3 regions of the Porcincola sp. LCP21S3_C12 genome follow, and region 1 is predicted to be linked to each of the others. Evidence: predicted binding sites of a transcription regulator. Region 1 holds the regulator's gene; each other region holds the start of a gene.
The links. Region 1 encodes HrcA, which represses chaperone genes, less so after heat shock. Its sites were predicted from a motif close to TGTTAGCACTCNNNNNNNNNGAGTGCTAACA; they were not measured.
Positions count from the first base shown of each region.

Region 2: ACTQ1N_RS09590 (co-chaperone GroES) is a predicted target of HrcA. The motif match lies at 1,525-1,555, and genes of this name have one in related genera.
Region 3: htpG (molecular chaperone HtpG) is a predicted target of HrcA. The motif match lies at 2,398-2,428, and genes of this name have one in related genera.

Region 1 is NZ_JBQKGW010000001.1:282,226-286,515, reverse strand. It holds gene lepA (translation elongation factor 4) at 1-385, shown strand, start outside; gene ACTQ1N_RS01110 (SGNH/GDSL hydrolase family protein) at 536-1,402, opposite strand; gene hrcA (heat-inducible transcriptional repressor HrcA) at 1,623-2,726, shown strand; gene grpE (nucleotide exchange factor GrpE) at 2,751-3,503, shown strand; gene dnaK (molecular chaperone DnaK) at 3,662-4,290, shown strand, end outside.
Region 2 is NZ_JBQKGW010000017.1:18,947-23,236, reverse strand. It holds gene groL (chaperonin GroEL) at 1-1,145, opposite strand, end outside; gene ACTQ1N_RS09590 (co-chaperone GroES) at 1,191-1,472, opposite strand; gene codY (GTP-sensing pleiotropic transcriptional regulator CodY) at 1,753-2,535, opposite strand; gene topA (type I DNA topoisomerase) at 2,647-4,290, opposite strand, start outside.
Region 3 is NZ_JBQKGW010000007.1:93,021-97,310, reverse strand. It holds gene htpG (molecular chaperone HtpG) at 54-2,300, opposite strand; gene ACTQ1N_RS05685 (hypothetical protein) at 2,528-3,091, opposite strand; gene surE (5'/3'-nucleotidase SurE) at 3,333-4,166, opposite strand.

The DNA.
Region 1 (4,290 bases):
GATGAAGGGGTATGTGCAGTCAAAGCTGTGCAGGCTGGACATTCTGGTCAATAAAGAGCCGGTCGATGCGCTTTCTTTCATTGTATTTGAGGACAACGCATATGACAGAGGGCGCCGGATGTGTGAGAAGCTGAAGAATGAAATACCGAGACAGCTGTTCGATATTCCGATCCAGGCTGCGGTGAATGGACGTGTGATCGCCCGTGAGACCGTCAGGGCTCTTCGGAAGGATGTCCTGGCAAAGTGCTATGGAGGCGATATCTCCAGAAAGAAGAAGCTGCTCGAAAAGCAGAAGGAAGGAAAGAAGAAAATGCGCCAGATCGGATCGGTCGAGATTCCGCAGAAGGCGTTCCTCAATGTACTGAAACTGGATGATCAGAGCTGAAACGCTGAAACGAAAAAGAAGACCGGGTGCATGGGCACTCAGTCTTCTTTTTTTGTGTTGATCGGGCTGCCTTCAGCCTGGCAGCCTGCCAGTGCCTGTATCAGGCCGCCGCTTTCTATTTTTAATCCCGGTTTCCGGGCTGTATACGGGTTATGAGCCGAACAGCTCGTCGACAACGAACCGGTGGATCCGAAGGTAGGTCTGACCTGTAAAGTGCAGGCCGTCGACTGTCCGGAACCCTTCAAGCTTCAGAATGGTGGAGGAGTCGAGGTAGTGGTCCGGAAAGGCCTGCTGGATCGCCAGGTTCAGCTTTGTGATGTTCGTGTTTGTCACCAGATCGAGCGCGTCCTCGCTTGCGCCATACTCAATCATCCTGGCACGCTGCACGGGGTTGACGGATAAAAACCAGAAGGTTGTGTCAGGATATTCCGCCACCATATCCCTGTAGGCGGAGAGATACTCGTCAATCTGGTCCGGATCATTGACGCCGAAGTTCAGGACGACCGGCGCATCCGGATTCTGGCTGATTGCGTCCGCCATCAGGCTCTTTCCCTCAGACAAAAACCAGCTGCAGCCTTCTCCAACCTTCCCGACGAACACACAGTCGTCATCCGGCAGATACTTTTTCAGCGCATTCTGCATGCCAATGGTTCTGGAATCTCCCACGAATATGATTTTATGGGCGGGCAGAGTTCTTTCCTGTTCTGGCATCTCTGTCTCTGTTTCTGCAGCTTTGCCAGATCCTTCCTGGAGGTTGATTCCGGCTTCCTGTGCAGCGTTCATACCGGACGTTTCACTGGAAGCGCCGGAGGATGCGGACGGGCGCGGGCTTTCGGAGAACGCGGAGTCTGTATTTTGCTGAATGGTCTCCGGGACATCTGACTCGAGCGGGTTATTGAGACGGGGGTGGCGGCTGTCAAACTCGTCGGTCGCCTTCTTCATATAGAAAGCCAGAAGAACAAGGGCTGTAAGGGCGGCGGCTGCGCTCAGCAGCAGGATCAGAAGTCGTCTCTTCATGATTCAAAGCTCCTTCTATAATTCAGATTCAATCGCGCTTCGGCCAGGCACATTCGGGCTGCGCAGGAAGCCGGAAGGCGCACAATAAGGTCATTTTATCACAGTTCAAAAAGTTTTTTGAAAGGTATTGACAAAGGTATCCGGCAGAACTATTATAGTGCCATGGATGTTAGCACTCCACAACAACGAGTGCTAACAAGAAAAGGAAAGGAGGATTCAGATGCAGCTTGATGACAGAAAGTGGACCATTTTGAAAGCGATCATCAAGACCTATCTGGAGACAGGCGAGCCGGTTGGATCGAGAACCATCTCAAAGTTTCCGGATCTGAATCTCAGTTCCGCCACGATCCGCAATGAGATGTCCGATCTGGAAGATATGGGCCTGATCATTCAGCCTCATACATCGTCCGGACGTATTCCTTCGGATGCCGGATACCGGCTTTATGTAGACCGGCTGATGGACGAGAAGGAGGCGGAAGTCTCTCAGATGAAGAACATGATGATCCAGAGGCAGGATAAGCTGGAGATGCTTCTGAAGCAGCTTGTTCGCTATCTGGCGGTGAATACCAATTATGCCACGATGATCACCAGCCCGCAGTATCACAGAACCAGGCTGAAGTTCATTCAGCTCTCGATCATAGATGAGGGACAGATCCTGGCAACGGTGGTGACAGAAGGCAATGTGGTGAAGAACCGTGTGATCCATATCCAGCATGGTCTCACGCATGATGAAGTGCTGCAGCTCAATATTCAGCTGAACAGCAGGCTGAACGGGCTGACGATCGAGCAGATTAATCTGGATACAATCCAGAAGCTGAAAGCGGAGGCCGGTATTCATTCAAACCTGATCTCGGAAGTGCTCGATGCGGTTGCGGACGCGATCTCAAAGGAGGAGGATCTGGAGGTTTACACCTCCGGCGCGACGAATATTTTCAAATATCCGGAGCTTTCCTCTGATACGGACAAGGCGAGCGGCCTGATTGAGGCGTTTGAGGAAAAAAAGCCGCTTCTGTCACTGCTCAGCCAGAATGGCTGTGATGAGCAGGAGCATGGCATCCAGATCTCGATTGGCCGGGAGCTGAAGAACGAGAATATGGAGGATTGCAGCGTGGTCACAGCCAGCTACGATCTGGGAGACGGTGTCTTCGGAAAGATCGGCATTGTAGGCCCTAAGCGGATGGATTACGATAAGGTGGTCGGGATCCTGAAGAGTGTGACGGCGCAGCTGGATGAGACGTATGGCAGGAAGGAAAGCCCCGCAGATGAGAATGGGCTTTCTCCCGGGTCAAAAACCGATGACGGGGGCCCGGAGCAGGATGAATAGCAGAAGCAATGCGGAGGCGATAAGATGACAGAGAAGGAAAGACAGGAAAACAGCCCTGGAGGAGAAGACAGGGGCGTCCGGATTGAGATACATGGCGAAGAGCCGGATGTGAAAGAAAAGAAGCAGGAAGAGAGCAGAAGGCCGGATCAGAACCCGGAGAAAGAACATGCGGCGGAAGGTCCCGACGGACAGGAAGACGCTGCAAAGACCGATCAGAACCGTAACCCGGATGCGGAGGCGGACAAGCCCGCGGACGCATCTGATGCCGGAGAGGATTCTCCCTCTGAAAGCGGCACAGGTGGGGGAAAAGGGTTCTTCGGTTTCAAAGGAAGGAAAGAGAAGGACCAGAGAGATCAGAAGATCGAGGAGCTGACCGATCAGGTCAGGCGCCAGATGGCGGAATTCGATAACTTCCGGAAGCGGACAGACCGCGAGAAGGCGACGATGTTCGACATGGGGAAGCGAGATGTGATCGAGCAGATTCTTCCGGTTGTGGACAGCTTCGAGAGAGGCCTTGGAGACATGAAGGAAGAGAGCGAGGATCCGTTCCGCCAGGGCATGCAGAAGATTTACAGGCAGCTGACTAAGGCACTCGAGGAACTGGGCGTCAGGCCGATTGAGGCGGTCGGAAAACCATTTGATCCGAACTTCCACAATGCGGTCATGCATTGTGAGGATGAGTCAGCCGGTGAGAACATCATCGTGCAGGAGTTCCAGAGAGGCTACATGCTGAACGATGTGGTCATCCGGCACAGCATGGTGAAGGTTGCCAACTGATCTTTGTTTTCTAATTACAAAAACCGGGACGGAAGCGTTATTCTTCCGCAATCCTGTTGACAATATCGGAACTACAGACATGTGCCGCGGATCTCCGGAGAGGAAGAGGCGGCAGAAGGACAGCAAGACCGAACAGCAGAACACCAGGAGGTTTCATTATGGGAAAGATTATAGGAATTGACCTTGGTACAACAAACAGCTGCGTGGCAGTCATGGAAGGCGGCAAGCCGACTGTCATCGCAAACAGCGAAGGAGAGCGCACAACGCCGTCCATCGTTGCATTTACAAAGAACGGCGACCGTCTGGTCGGCGAGCCGGCTAAGCGCCAGGCTGTGACGAACTCTGACAGAACCGTGTCTTCGATCAAGAGACACATGGGCTCCGATTACAGAGTTACAATTGACGATAAGAAGTATTCTCCGCAGGAGATTTCCGCGATGATTCTTCAGAAGCTGAAGGCAGATGCGGAGGGATACCTGGGCGAGAAGGTGACAGAGGCTGTCATTACCTGCCCTGCATACTTCAACGATGCACAGAGACAGGCAACAAAGGATGCCGGAAAGATCGCAGGCCTTGATGTCAAGCGGATTATCAACGAGCCGACTGCAGCCGCACTGGCATATGGCCTTGACAACGAGAAAGAGCAGAAGATCATGGTGTATGACCTCGGCGGCGGCACCTTCGATGTGTCTGTCATCGAGATCGGTGACGGTGTCATCGAGGTTCTGGCAACCAACGGCAACAACCATCTGGGCGGCGATGATTTCGATAAGAGAATCGTCGACTA
Region 2 (4,290 bases), on a different contig from region 1:
GCCGCTCCGACACGGACAACTGCAACGCCGCCGGCCAGTTTCGCCAGACGCTCCTGAAGCTTTTCCTTGTCAAAGGAAGACTTCGTCTCTGCAATCTGTGCTCTGATCTGGTCTACTCTCTCATGAATCTTGTTCTTGTCGCCTTCTCCATCGACGATGACAGTGTTTTCCTTCGTGACCTTCACACTCTTTGCTCTGCCAAGCATATCGATTGTCGCGCTCTTGAGTTCGATCCCAAGATCATCCGAAATAACTGTACCGCCTGTCAGGATTGCGATATCCTGCAGCATATCCTTTCTTCTGTCGCCATATCCCGGCGCCTTGACGGCAACGACTGAGAAGGTTCCTCTCAGCTTGTTAAGAATCAAGGTTGTAAGGGCCTCGCCTTCAACATCCTCCGCAATAATGAGCAGCTTTTTGCCAGCCTGCACGATCTGCTCGAGCAGCGGGAGAATATCCTGAACATTGCTGATCTTTTTATCCGTAATCATGATATACGGATCGTCCAGGTTGGCTTCCATCTTCTCGGTATCGGTTGCGAAATAGGAGGAAAGATATCCTCTGTCAAACTCCATTCCTTCAACCAGATCCAGCTCTGTCTGCATGGTCTTGGATTCCTCAACGGTGATGACGCCATCCTTCGAAACCTTTTCCATCGCGTCAGCAACCATCTCGCCAACCTGCTCATCTCCGGAAGAAACAGCAGCGACCTTCGCAATCTGCTCCTTGCCCTTTACCTTCTGGCTCATCTCCTTGATCGCCTTTACGGTCGCATCGGTTGCCTTCTTCATACCCTTCTTCATGACGATCGGGTTCGCCCCTGCAGCCAGGTTCTTCATGCCTTCATGAACCATTGCCTGAGCAAGAACGGTTGCTGTGGTCGTGCCATCACCTGCAACATCGTTCGTCTTGGAAGCAACCTCACGGATCAGCTGAGCACCCATATTCTCAAAGCGATCCTTCAGCTCGATCTCTTTCGCAATCGTGACACCATCATTCGTAATCACCGGGCTGCCGTATTCCTTGTCCAGAACAACGTTTCTACCCTTCGGCCCGAGCGTAACACGAACAGTATCAGCCAGCTTATCAACGCCAACTCTCAGTCCCTCACGGGCGTCATCTCCATATTTCAATTCCTTTGCCATTGTTTTAATCCTCCTTTAATGTCCTTTCAAGCCGCGATCAGTCTATTATTCAACCTTTGCAAGAATATCGGACATCTTGCAGATCACATACTCCTCTTCACCAAGCTTGACCTCGGTACCGGCGTATTTGGAATAGACAACCTTGTCGCCTTCCTTCACCGTCATCGCGATCTCCTTGCCATCGACCTTCCCGTCGCCGACTGCAAGAACGGTTGCCTCCTGCGGCTTCTCCTGACTCTTAGCTGCCAGAATGATTCCAGATTTTGTAGTCTCCTCAGCTTCAAGCTGCTTCAGGACAACTTTGTCACCCAACGGATAGAGTTTCATAACCTATACCTCCTGACACATTCTTTTGTTTCCATTACTTCGATATCATTTTTGCTAGCACTCACTATATTCGAGTGCTAAACCACATTGCCTATAATAACAAAATCAGCGAAGATTGCAAGTATCCTTATTTTTGATATTTCAGCGTATATTGCATATATTCTCTATTATTCTCAAATATTCTCTAATTATCTTCATTCTAAATTACACATAGAAAAACTCCGGAGAGCCCCTGCATTCTGCAGGTCTCTCCGGAGTCCGTCTGCTGCTCTTTTCAGTTTTACAGTTTCTTCGTTTTCTTGATCTCCTTGAGCTGATCATACACGGCATCGTTCAGTACCTTGATATAGGTTCCCTTCATGCCGGAAGACTTTGACTCAATAACGCCTGCACTCTCAAACTTCCGGAGCGCATTCACGATGACAGAGCGCGTAATGCCGACTCTGTCTGCAATCTTGGACGCAACCAGCACTCCTTCTGAGCCTCCCAGCTCATCAAAAATATGTACGATCGCCTCCAGCTCTGAATAGCTCAGCGTATTGATTGCAGACTTGACAATCTGTACCTTCCTGTTTTCCTCTGCGCTTTCCTCATTCAAAGAGCGCATCATCTCCAGACCGACAACGGTTGTCCCATATTCCGCAAGGATGATATCATCAATCTCAAATGGCTTGTCGATCCGGTACATGAAAACAGTTCCAAGGCGTTCTCCCGCAATCTCAATCGGGTTGACAATTGCCTGGAACTTGTGAAGATTCTCTCCTGTAAAGCCCAGCGTCTCAAGATTCACATTCTCCTGCGTCGAGAGAATGTTCAGGAAGCGCTCATTCAGCATCTCGTCTATGAAATCCCCAATATGATCAACAATCAACTGGTTCAATTCCTCGATATGATCCGAGAGCCCGACCCCCAGAACCTTTCCCTTACGACTGATGACAAGGACATTCGATTCCAGAATGTCCGTCAGCACCGCGCAGATATCATTGAAGACAACCTTGCTTGAGCTGTTGTTATGAAGCAGCTGTCCGATCTTTCTTGTTTTATCTAGTAACTCAACACTCATGATTTCCCTCCTGAACGGAAAGCGCTGCTTCCGTGCACATCGTCTTGTCGAAGAGATTTTAACAGACAATTCTAATAATTACAATAGATTATCTGGTTTTTCAAATAATAATTATTTGTTGTCTTTATCTTCTGTCTTCTTTGGAAGAATATACCCACATGTCTGGTTGGAGCAGAGCAGACGGTTTCCCTTCTCGACCATATAGCTGCCACACTCCGGACACTTAATTGTTGAAGGCTTGTTCCAGGAGATAAAATCACACTCTGGGTTCGAACAGCCATAGAATATTCTGCCCTTCTTTGAGCGTCTGATGACCACATCCTGTCCACACTTCGGACAGGGGACCCCTGCTTTCTCAAAATAAGGCTTTGTATTCCTGCACTCTGGAAACCCTGGGCATGCCAGGAACTTTCCATGCGGCCCGTATTTCACAACCATGTGCCGGCCGCACTTGTCGCAGATGACATCCGACACCTCATCGGCAACTTTCACCTTCGACAAGGTTTCCTCGGCATGTTGAACCTCCTTGTCGAGATCCGGGTAGAAATTACGCAGAATTGTTTTCCAGTCTGTTCTCCCCTCCGCGACAGAGTCAAGCATGGATTCCATGTAGGCTGTAAACTGGACATTATCAATCTCCGGAAAAGACTTCCTGAGAATGTCATCAACTGCCGTTCCGAGCTCTGTAATATAAAGGTTTCTTTTCTCCTTTGTCACATAATGTCTCGCAAGGAGCGTTGTGATGGTTGGGGCATATGTGGACGGTCGCCCAATCCCAAGTTCCTCCAGGGCATGAACCAGAGAAGCTTCTGTGTAGTGCGCAGGTGGCTGTGTGAAATGCTGCTCCCCCTTCATCCCTGACAGCTCCAGCTGTTCTCCCTCTGATAGCTTTTCAGTCAGAACGGGCTGTCCCTTCTTCTCTTCTTCTGTCTCTGTATAGACAGACAAATAGCCCTCCGACAGGATCCGGCTGGAACTCGTCGTAAAGATATAGCGGCAGAAGCCACTGCCCTGCGGCTCTTCTTCATTCTCTCCAGCGTGCTTCTGTGCACCGCTCCTCATAACGTCACTTTCCGCCACTTCATCTGAAGCAATCCGGATCTGAAGCGTCTCATATTTTGCCGGCGCCATACGGCTTCCTACAAACCGTTTCCAGATCAGCTGATACAGACGGAACTGATCCCTTGTCAGCGCTTCTTTCACTTCAGACGGCGTCCTGCTGATGTCGGAGGGACGGATGGCTTCATGAGCATCCTGAATATGTACGCCATTATTGGAAGGCTCCTGCACCTTTCCTGCCACATTCTTCTGTCCTGCTGCCTCTTCCTTCGAATGGCTGACGCGGTTTCTTAGTTCTTCAGACAAAAATGTTTCTCCATAATGACTGGAGATATAAACCGCCGCAGCGTCGTTGGCCTCCTCAGAGATACGGGTCGAATCCGTTCTCAGATACGTAATCAGGCCGACCGTTCCAGAACCGGCAAGATCAACGCCCTCATAAAGCTGCTGCGCAAGGCGCATCGTCTTCTGAGTTGGAAAGTTTAAAGATTTTGCGGCCTCCTGCTGAAGTGTACTGGTTGTAAATGGAAGCGGCGCCTTTCTGGTACGCTCTCCCTTTTTAATGGCACTGACACAGAATGAAGAACCAGACAGTGTCTCTCTGATTGCGGCGGTCTGCTCCCCGCTTGCGAGACTTATTCTGAAATACTTTCCTCCCGCCTCTTTGCCAGCCAGCTGGGCTTCAAGTGTGCTTTT
Region 3 (4,290 bases), on a different contig from region 1:
GGCGGGGGCCTGTCCTCCGCCGGCAGATGGTATCCAGTCCCACTCTCAGGCCGTTACGCTTCTGCCACAAGCAGCATCATCTCGTTGGATCTCCTGATAAAGTCCGCCATCTCATCCGGCTTCAGAGGGCCATTTGCGATCGCTGCCAGATCATACAGCTGCTTTGCAAACAGGCCGGTGTGCGCTCCGTCCTGATGAGCCAGCAAATACTTCACAATTTTATTGTTTTCGTTCAGCGTCAGGGTCTCATCCGGGGCAAACATATCCGTATCCATGCTGCCGGAGCCGGCACTGTACATCTTCATCATATCCTGCATGCGGCGGCCTTCCTCGGAGAGCGTCAGGACGGAGGATATATTCTCATCCTTCAGCTTCTCCACCCTGACCGTCAGCTTCTCCTTCTTCAGAGCCTCCTTGAACAGTTTCTGAAGCTCCTCGGTCTCCTTTTTCAGGCTGTCGGCGTCACCTTCTTCTTTCAGAGAGCCGGTGACATCGGCATCGATGCGGCGGAAGGAAAGATTTTCATTCTGAGACTCCAGTTTGGAAATGTACGGCGTATCGATGTTCATCTTCATGACAACTGCATCCAGATTCTGTTCCTTGAACAGCCGGATGTACTGTCCCTGCTGAACCTCGTCTGTGACGTAATAAATGACCGTCTTCTCAGGCTTTTCTTTCTCGTCGCCGGACTTGTGTTCCTCTGTCCTGCCTTCTGCCGCCCGGTCAGCCTTCTCCTCATCGCTCTGGCTGTCAGCTTCCTTCTTCAGGTCCTCCGGATTTTCTGTGAAATCGACCGTATCATCGGCCTTCTTTGATTCCGCTGTCTTTGCAGATGTTCCGGCTCCCTCGACCGTTCCCTCCGCCGCTTTTCCAGATGCCTCTGACTGATCCTCAGCAGCCTCCTCCGCTTTCTTCGGCGCAACATGCTCCAGATATTCCTTCAGTGTGAAATACTTCCCGTTGATGTCCTTGAAGAGCATATAATCCTTGATGTGCTCGTCAAACTTCTCGTCCTTCAGGCAGCCATACTTCAGGAACGGATTGATGTCATCCCAGTATTTCTCAAAGTCCTCGCGCTTTGTCTTGCACATGCCGACGAGCTTGTCCGCAACTTTCTTGGCGATGTAGTCGGACATCTTCTTCACGAAACCGTCATTCTGAAGTGCGGAACGGGATACATTCAGCGGGAAGTCCGGGCAGTCCACAACACCCTTGAGCGCAACCATATATTCCGGTACGATCTCCTTGACGTTGTCTGCGACAAAGACCTGATTGCTGTAAAGCTTGATGGTTCCCTCGATCGACTCGTACTCAGTGTTGATCTTCGGGAAGTACAGGATTCCCTTCATGTTGAACGGATAATCCATGTTCAGGTGGATCCAGAACAAGGGCTCACGGTAATCATTGAACACCTTGCGGTAGAAATCCTTATACTCGTCATCGGTGCACTGACTTGGAGTCTTCTGCCAGAGCGGGTGAATGTCAGAGATGGAGACCGGGCGCTTGTTGATCTTGACCATGTCCTTCGCAGGCTCGACCTCGACCGTCTTCTTGCCGCCTTTTCCGTCATCCTCCTCACGTGTCACCGCGTCATGATGAACCGGCCCGACGACAACGTCGTCCTCCTTCACCTCGTCCGGCTTTACTTCCTCGTACTCCTGCGGAGCACCCTCCTTGCTCAGGAAGATCTCAACCGGCATGAAGCTGCAGTACCGCTCCAGCACCTCGCGCATGCGGTATTCATTCGCAAATTCAAGATTGTCCTCATTCAGATGAAGCGTCACGCAGGTACCGACCTGGCTGTAGTCCCCATCGCCGATCGTGTAGGTGTCCCCGCCATCGCACTCCCAGTGAACCGGCTTTGCATCCTTCTGGTAGCTCAGCGTATCGATCGTGACCATATCGGACACCATGAACACAGAATAAAAGCCCAGTCCGAAATGGCCGATGATGTCATCCTTGTTTGCCTTATCCTTGTACTTTTCGAAGAACGCCGTCGCGCCGGAAAATGCAATCTGAGTGATGTACTTCTCCACTTCCTCTGCCGTCATACCAAGACCGGTATCGATGAACTTCACGGTCTTCTTATCTGGATTGACAAGAATCCGGATCGAATCTTTGAACTTGTCCGGATACTGATATTCTCCCATCATCTCCAGCTTGTGCAGCTTGGATATGGCATCACAGCCGTTCGATATAACCTCCCGGACGAAGATGTCCTTGTCACTGTACAGCCACTTCTTGATAATCGGCAGCATGTTCTCGCTGTTGATTGAAACATTACCCGTTCTGGTTTCCATATTGATTTCGCCTCCTGCATTTCATGAATTGGAAAGCGGTCATACCTGACCTTATATGCAGAGATTCTAGTTCTGCATGAGGCAAAAGTCAAGGAAAATTTAGCACTCATTTTTGGTGAGTGCTAGCAATTTGTATCTGCCCGGCATTCCGGCCTGCACAAAAAAGGGTCAGGAATCCGCTCGAAAGGATTCCTGACCTTGCCGTCACAGACGATTCATCCTGTTTTTTAGTTCTGCCCGTCCGTCTGGTTATCGACTGCCTTCTCAGGCTCCGACGGGCTCTTTTCTTCCGCTGCGGTCTCTTCTTCTGTGTGCTCTGCGGGAGTCTCCTCCTCCGTCACCGTCCCGGAAAACTCATCACCCGCGTCTTCTTCCGCTGCGGCAGTCTTCTGTTCCTCAGCCTTTTCCTTCATCTCAGCCTCAGCAGCTGCCTGCGCGGCTTTTGATTCCTCGATGGACCTTTGAATTGACTCGACCTTCCTTCCGGCCGCCTTGATTGACTCAATCTCATCAAGAAGATCCGGATCGGCGTCCTCTCTGTGAAGCTCCATATATCTGCGTCCGAACTTTTCAAACGCAGCGGCCTCTTCCTTTCTTGCGTCTGCCAGCTTGAGTTTCAGGCCGCCGACCTCGGCAGCATTCTTTGCCCTGCCATAAGCAGTCCTTGCACCCATGCTCAAAGCATCCGCGACATTATTTCCAACCTCACTGATCTTGTCCCCCAGATCCGCGTCCTTCAGCTTTCCGGTCAGTTTATTGAGCTTTCCGCCCAGATCATCCAGCAATGACATATCGAGACCTCCTCCCTGTCACTCTATCCTGCATGCTTCCTAATTCCCGGATATGAACGTCATCACGTATGTATCCGGATCAGCTCTCCATGATGATCACCGAAAATCGTCAGCTGTCAGATTCATTGTAGCACCTTCCAACTTCTATTGGAATCTGTACACAAACAAATCACAGTTTCGAATCATCCGGAAAGCTGCCGTTTTCCGCTTTCGCACGCAGCCCCGTCTGCGGGTATCCCCCTTATACGACTGGATTGGATATAACTCCGATTGAGATGTATCCTGCGAGAATGGCTCCGATATCGGTCCCGATCGCTCCTGATGTCCGTTTTACATCCGTTACGGTCACGTATCCATCATGCTCGATATAATAGTCGTGGTACATACACCAGTGATCCGGCACACGGTCATACAGGATTCCCTTCAGCTCGTTCAGACCCACTCTTGGGAAATTGACATTCCAGATCTGGCCAGCAGGGAGCTGTCTGTGAATCAGTTCTCCGGCGATCTGGTCCAGATACCGGTCTGCAGCCTCATCACATCCCGCCTGTTCCTGGGAAAAACAGACAGCCGGGATTCCATAGAGTACTGCTTCCATCGCCGCTCCGACCGTTCCTGAATAAACGATATCATAGCCTGCATTGGCGCCCGCATTGATCCCGGAAAACACAATATCGGGGAAATACGGATTCTGTTTAAAATACGCCTCCGTTCCGGCACCCTTCTCCCCGGCGTCCGGATCCAGCATCCCATGGACAACCGACCTGACGCAGTCCGCCGGCGTTCCGTCAAGACTGTAAGCCTTCACCCCCTTCACGGGAAAATCCGGCCTCTCCTTCAGTTCCATCGGCCGGTTCAATGTAATATGGTGCGACATCCCTGAACACTGGTTTTTCGGTGCTACCACCGTCACTGTCCCCAGTTTTGCCGCACAGGCCGCCAGTTTCACAATGCCCGGAGCGTCGATCCCATCATCATTCGTCACAAGTATTTTCAGCATTTTCGTCTCCGTTCCTTTCCTGGTTGTCCTGTTTTCCGTCATCTGCTCATCAGATGGCCCTGACTCTGCCTTCATAGAAGACACCCTGAATTATATATGCCAGCCCGCTCATATGCAAAGTGCAAATGCTTTTATCTCTGCCGTTCGGACTGCAGCGAAAGACCGGCTGAAATTCAGACGCAGACGCCACCGGCATCTT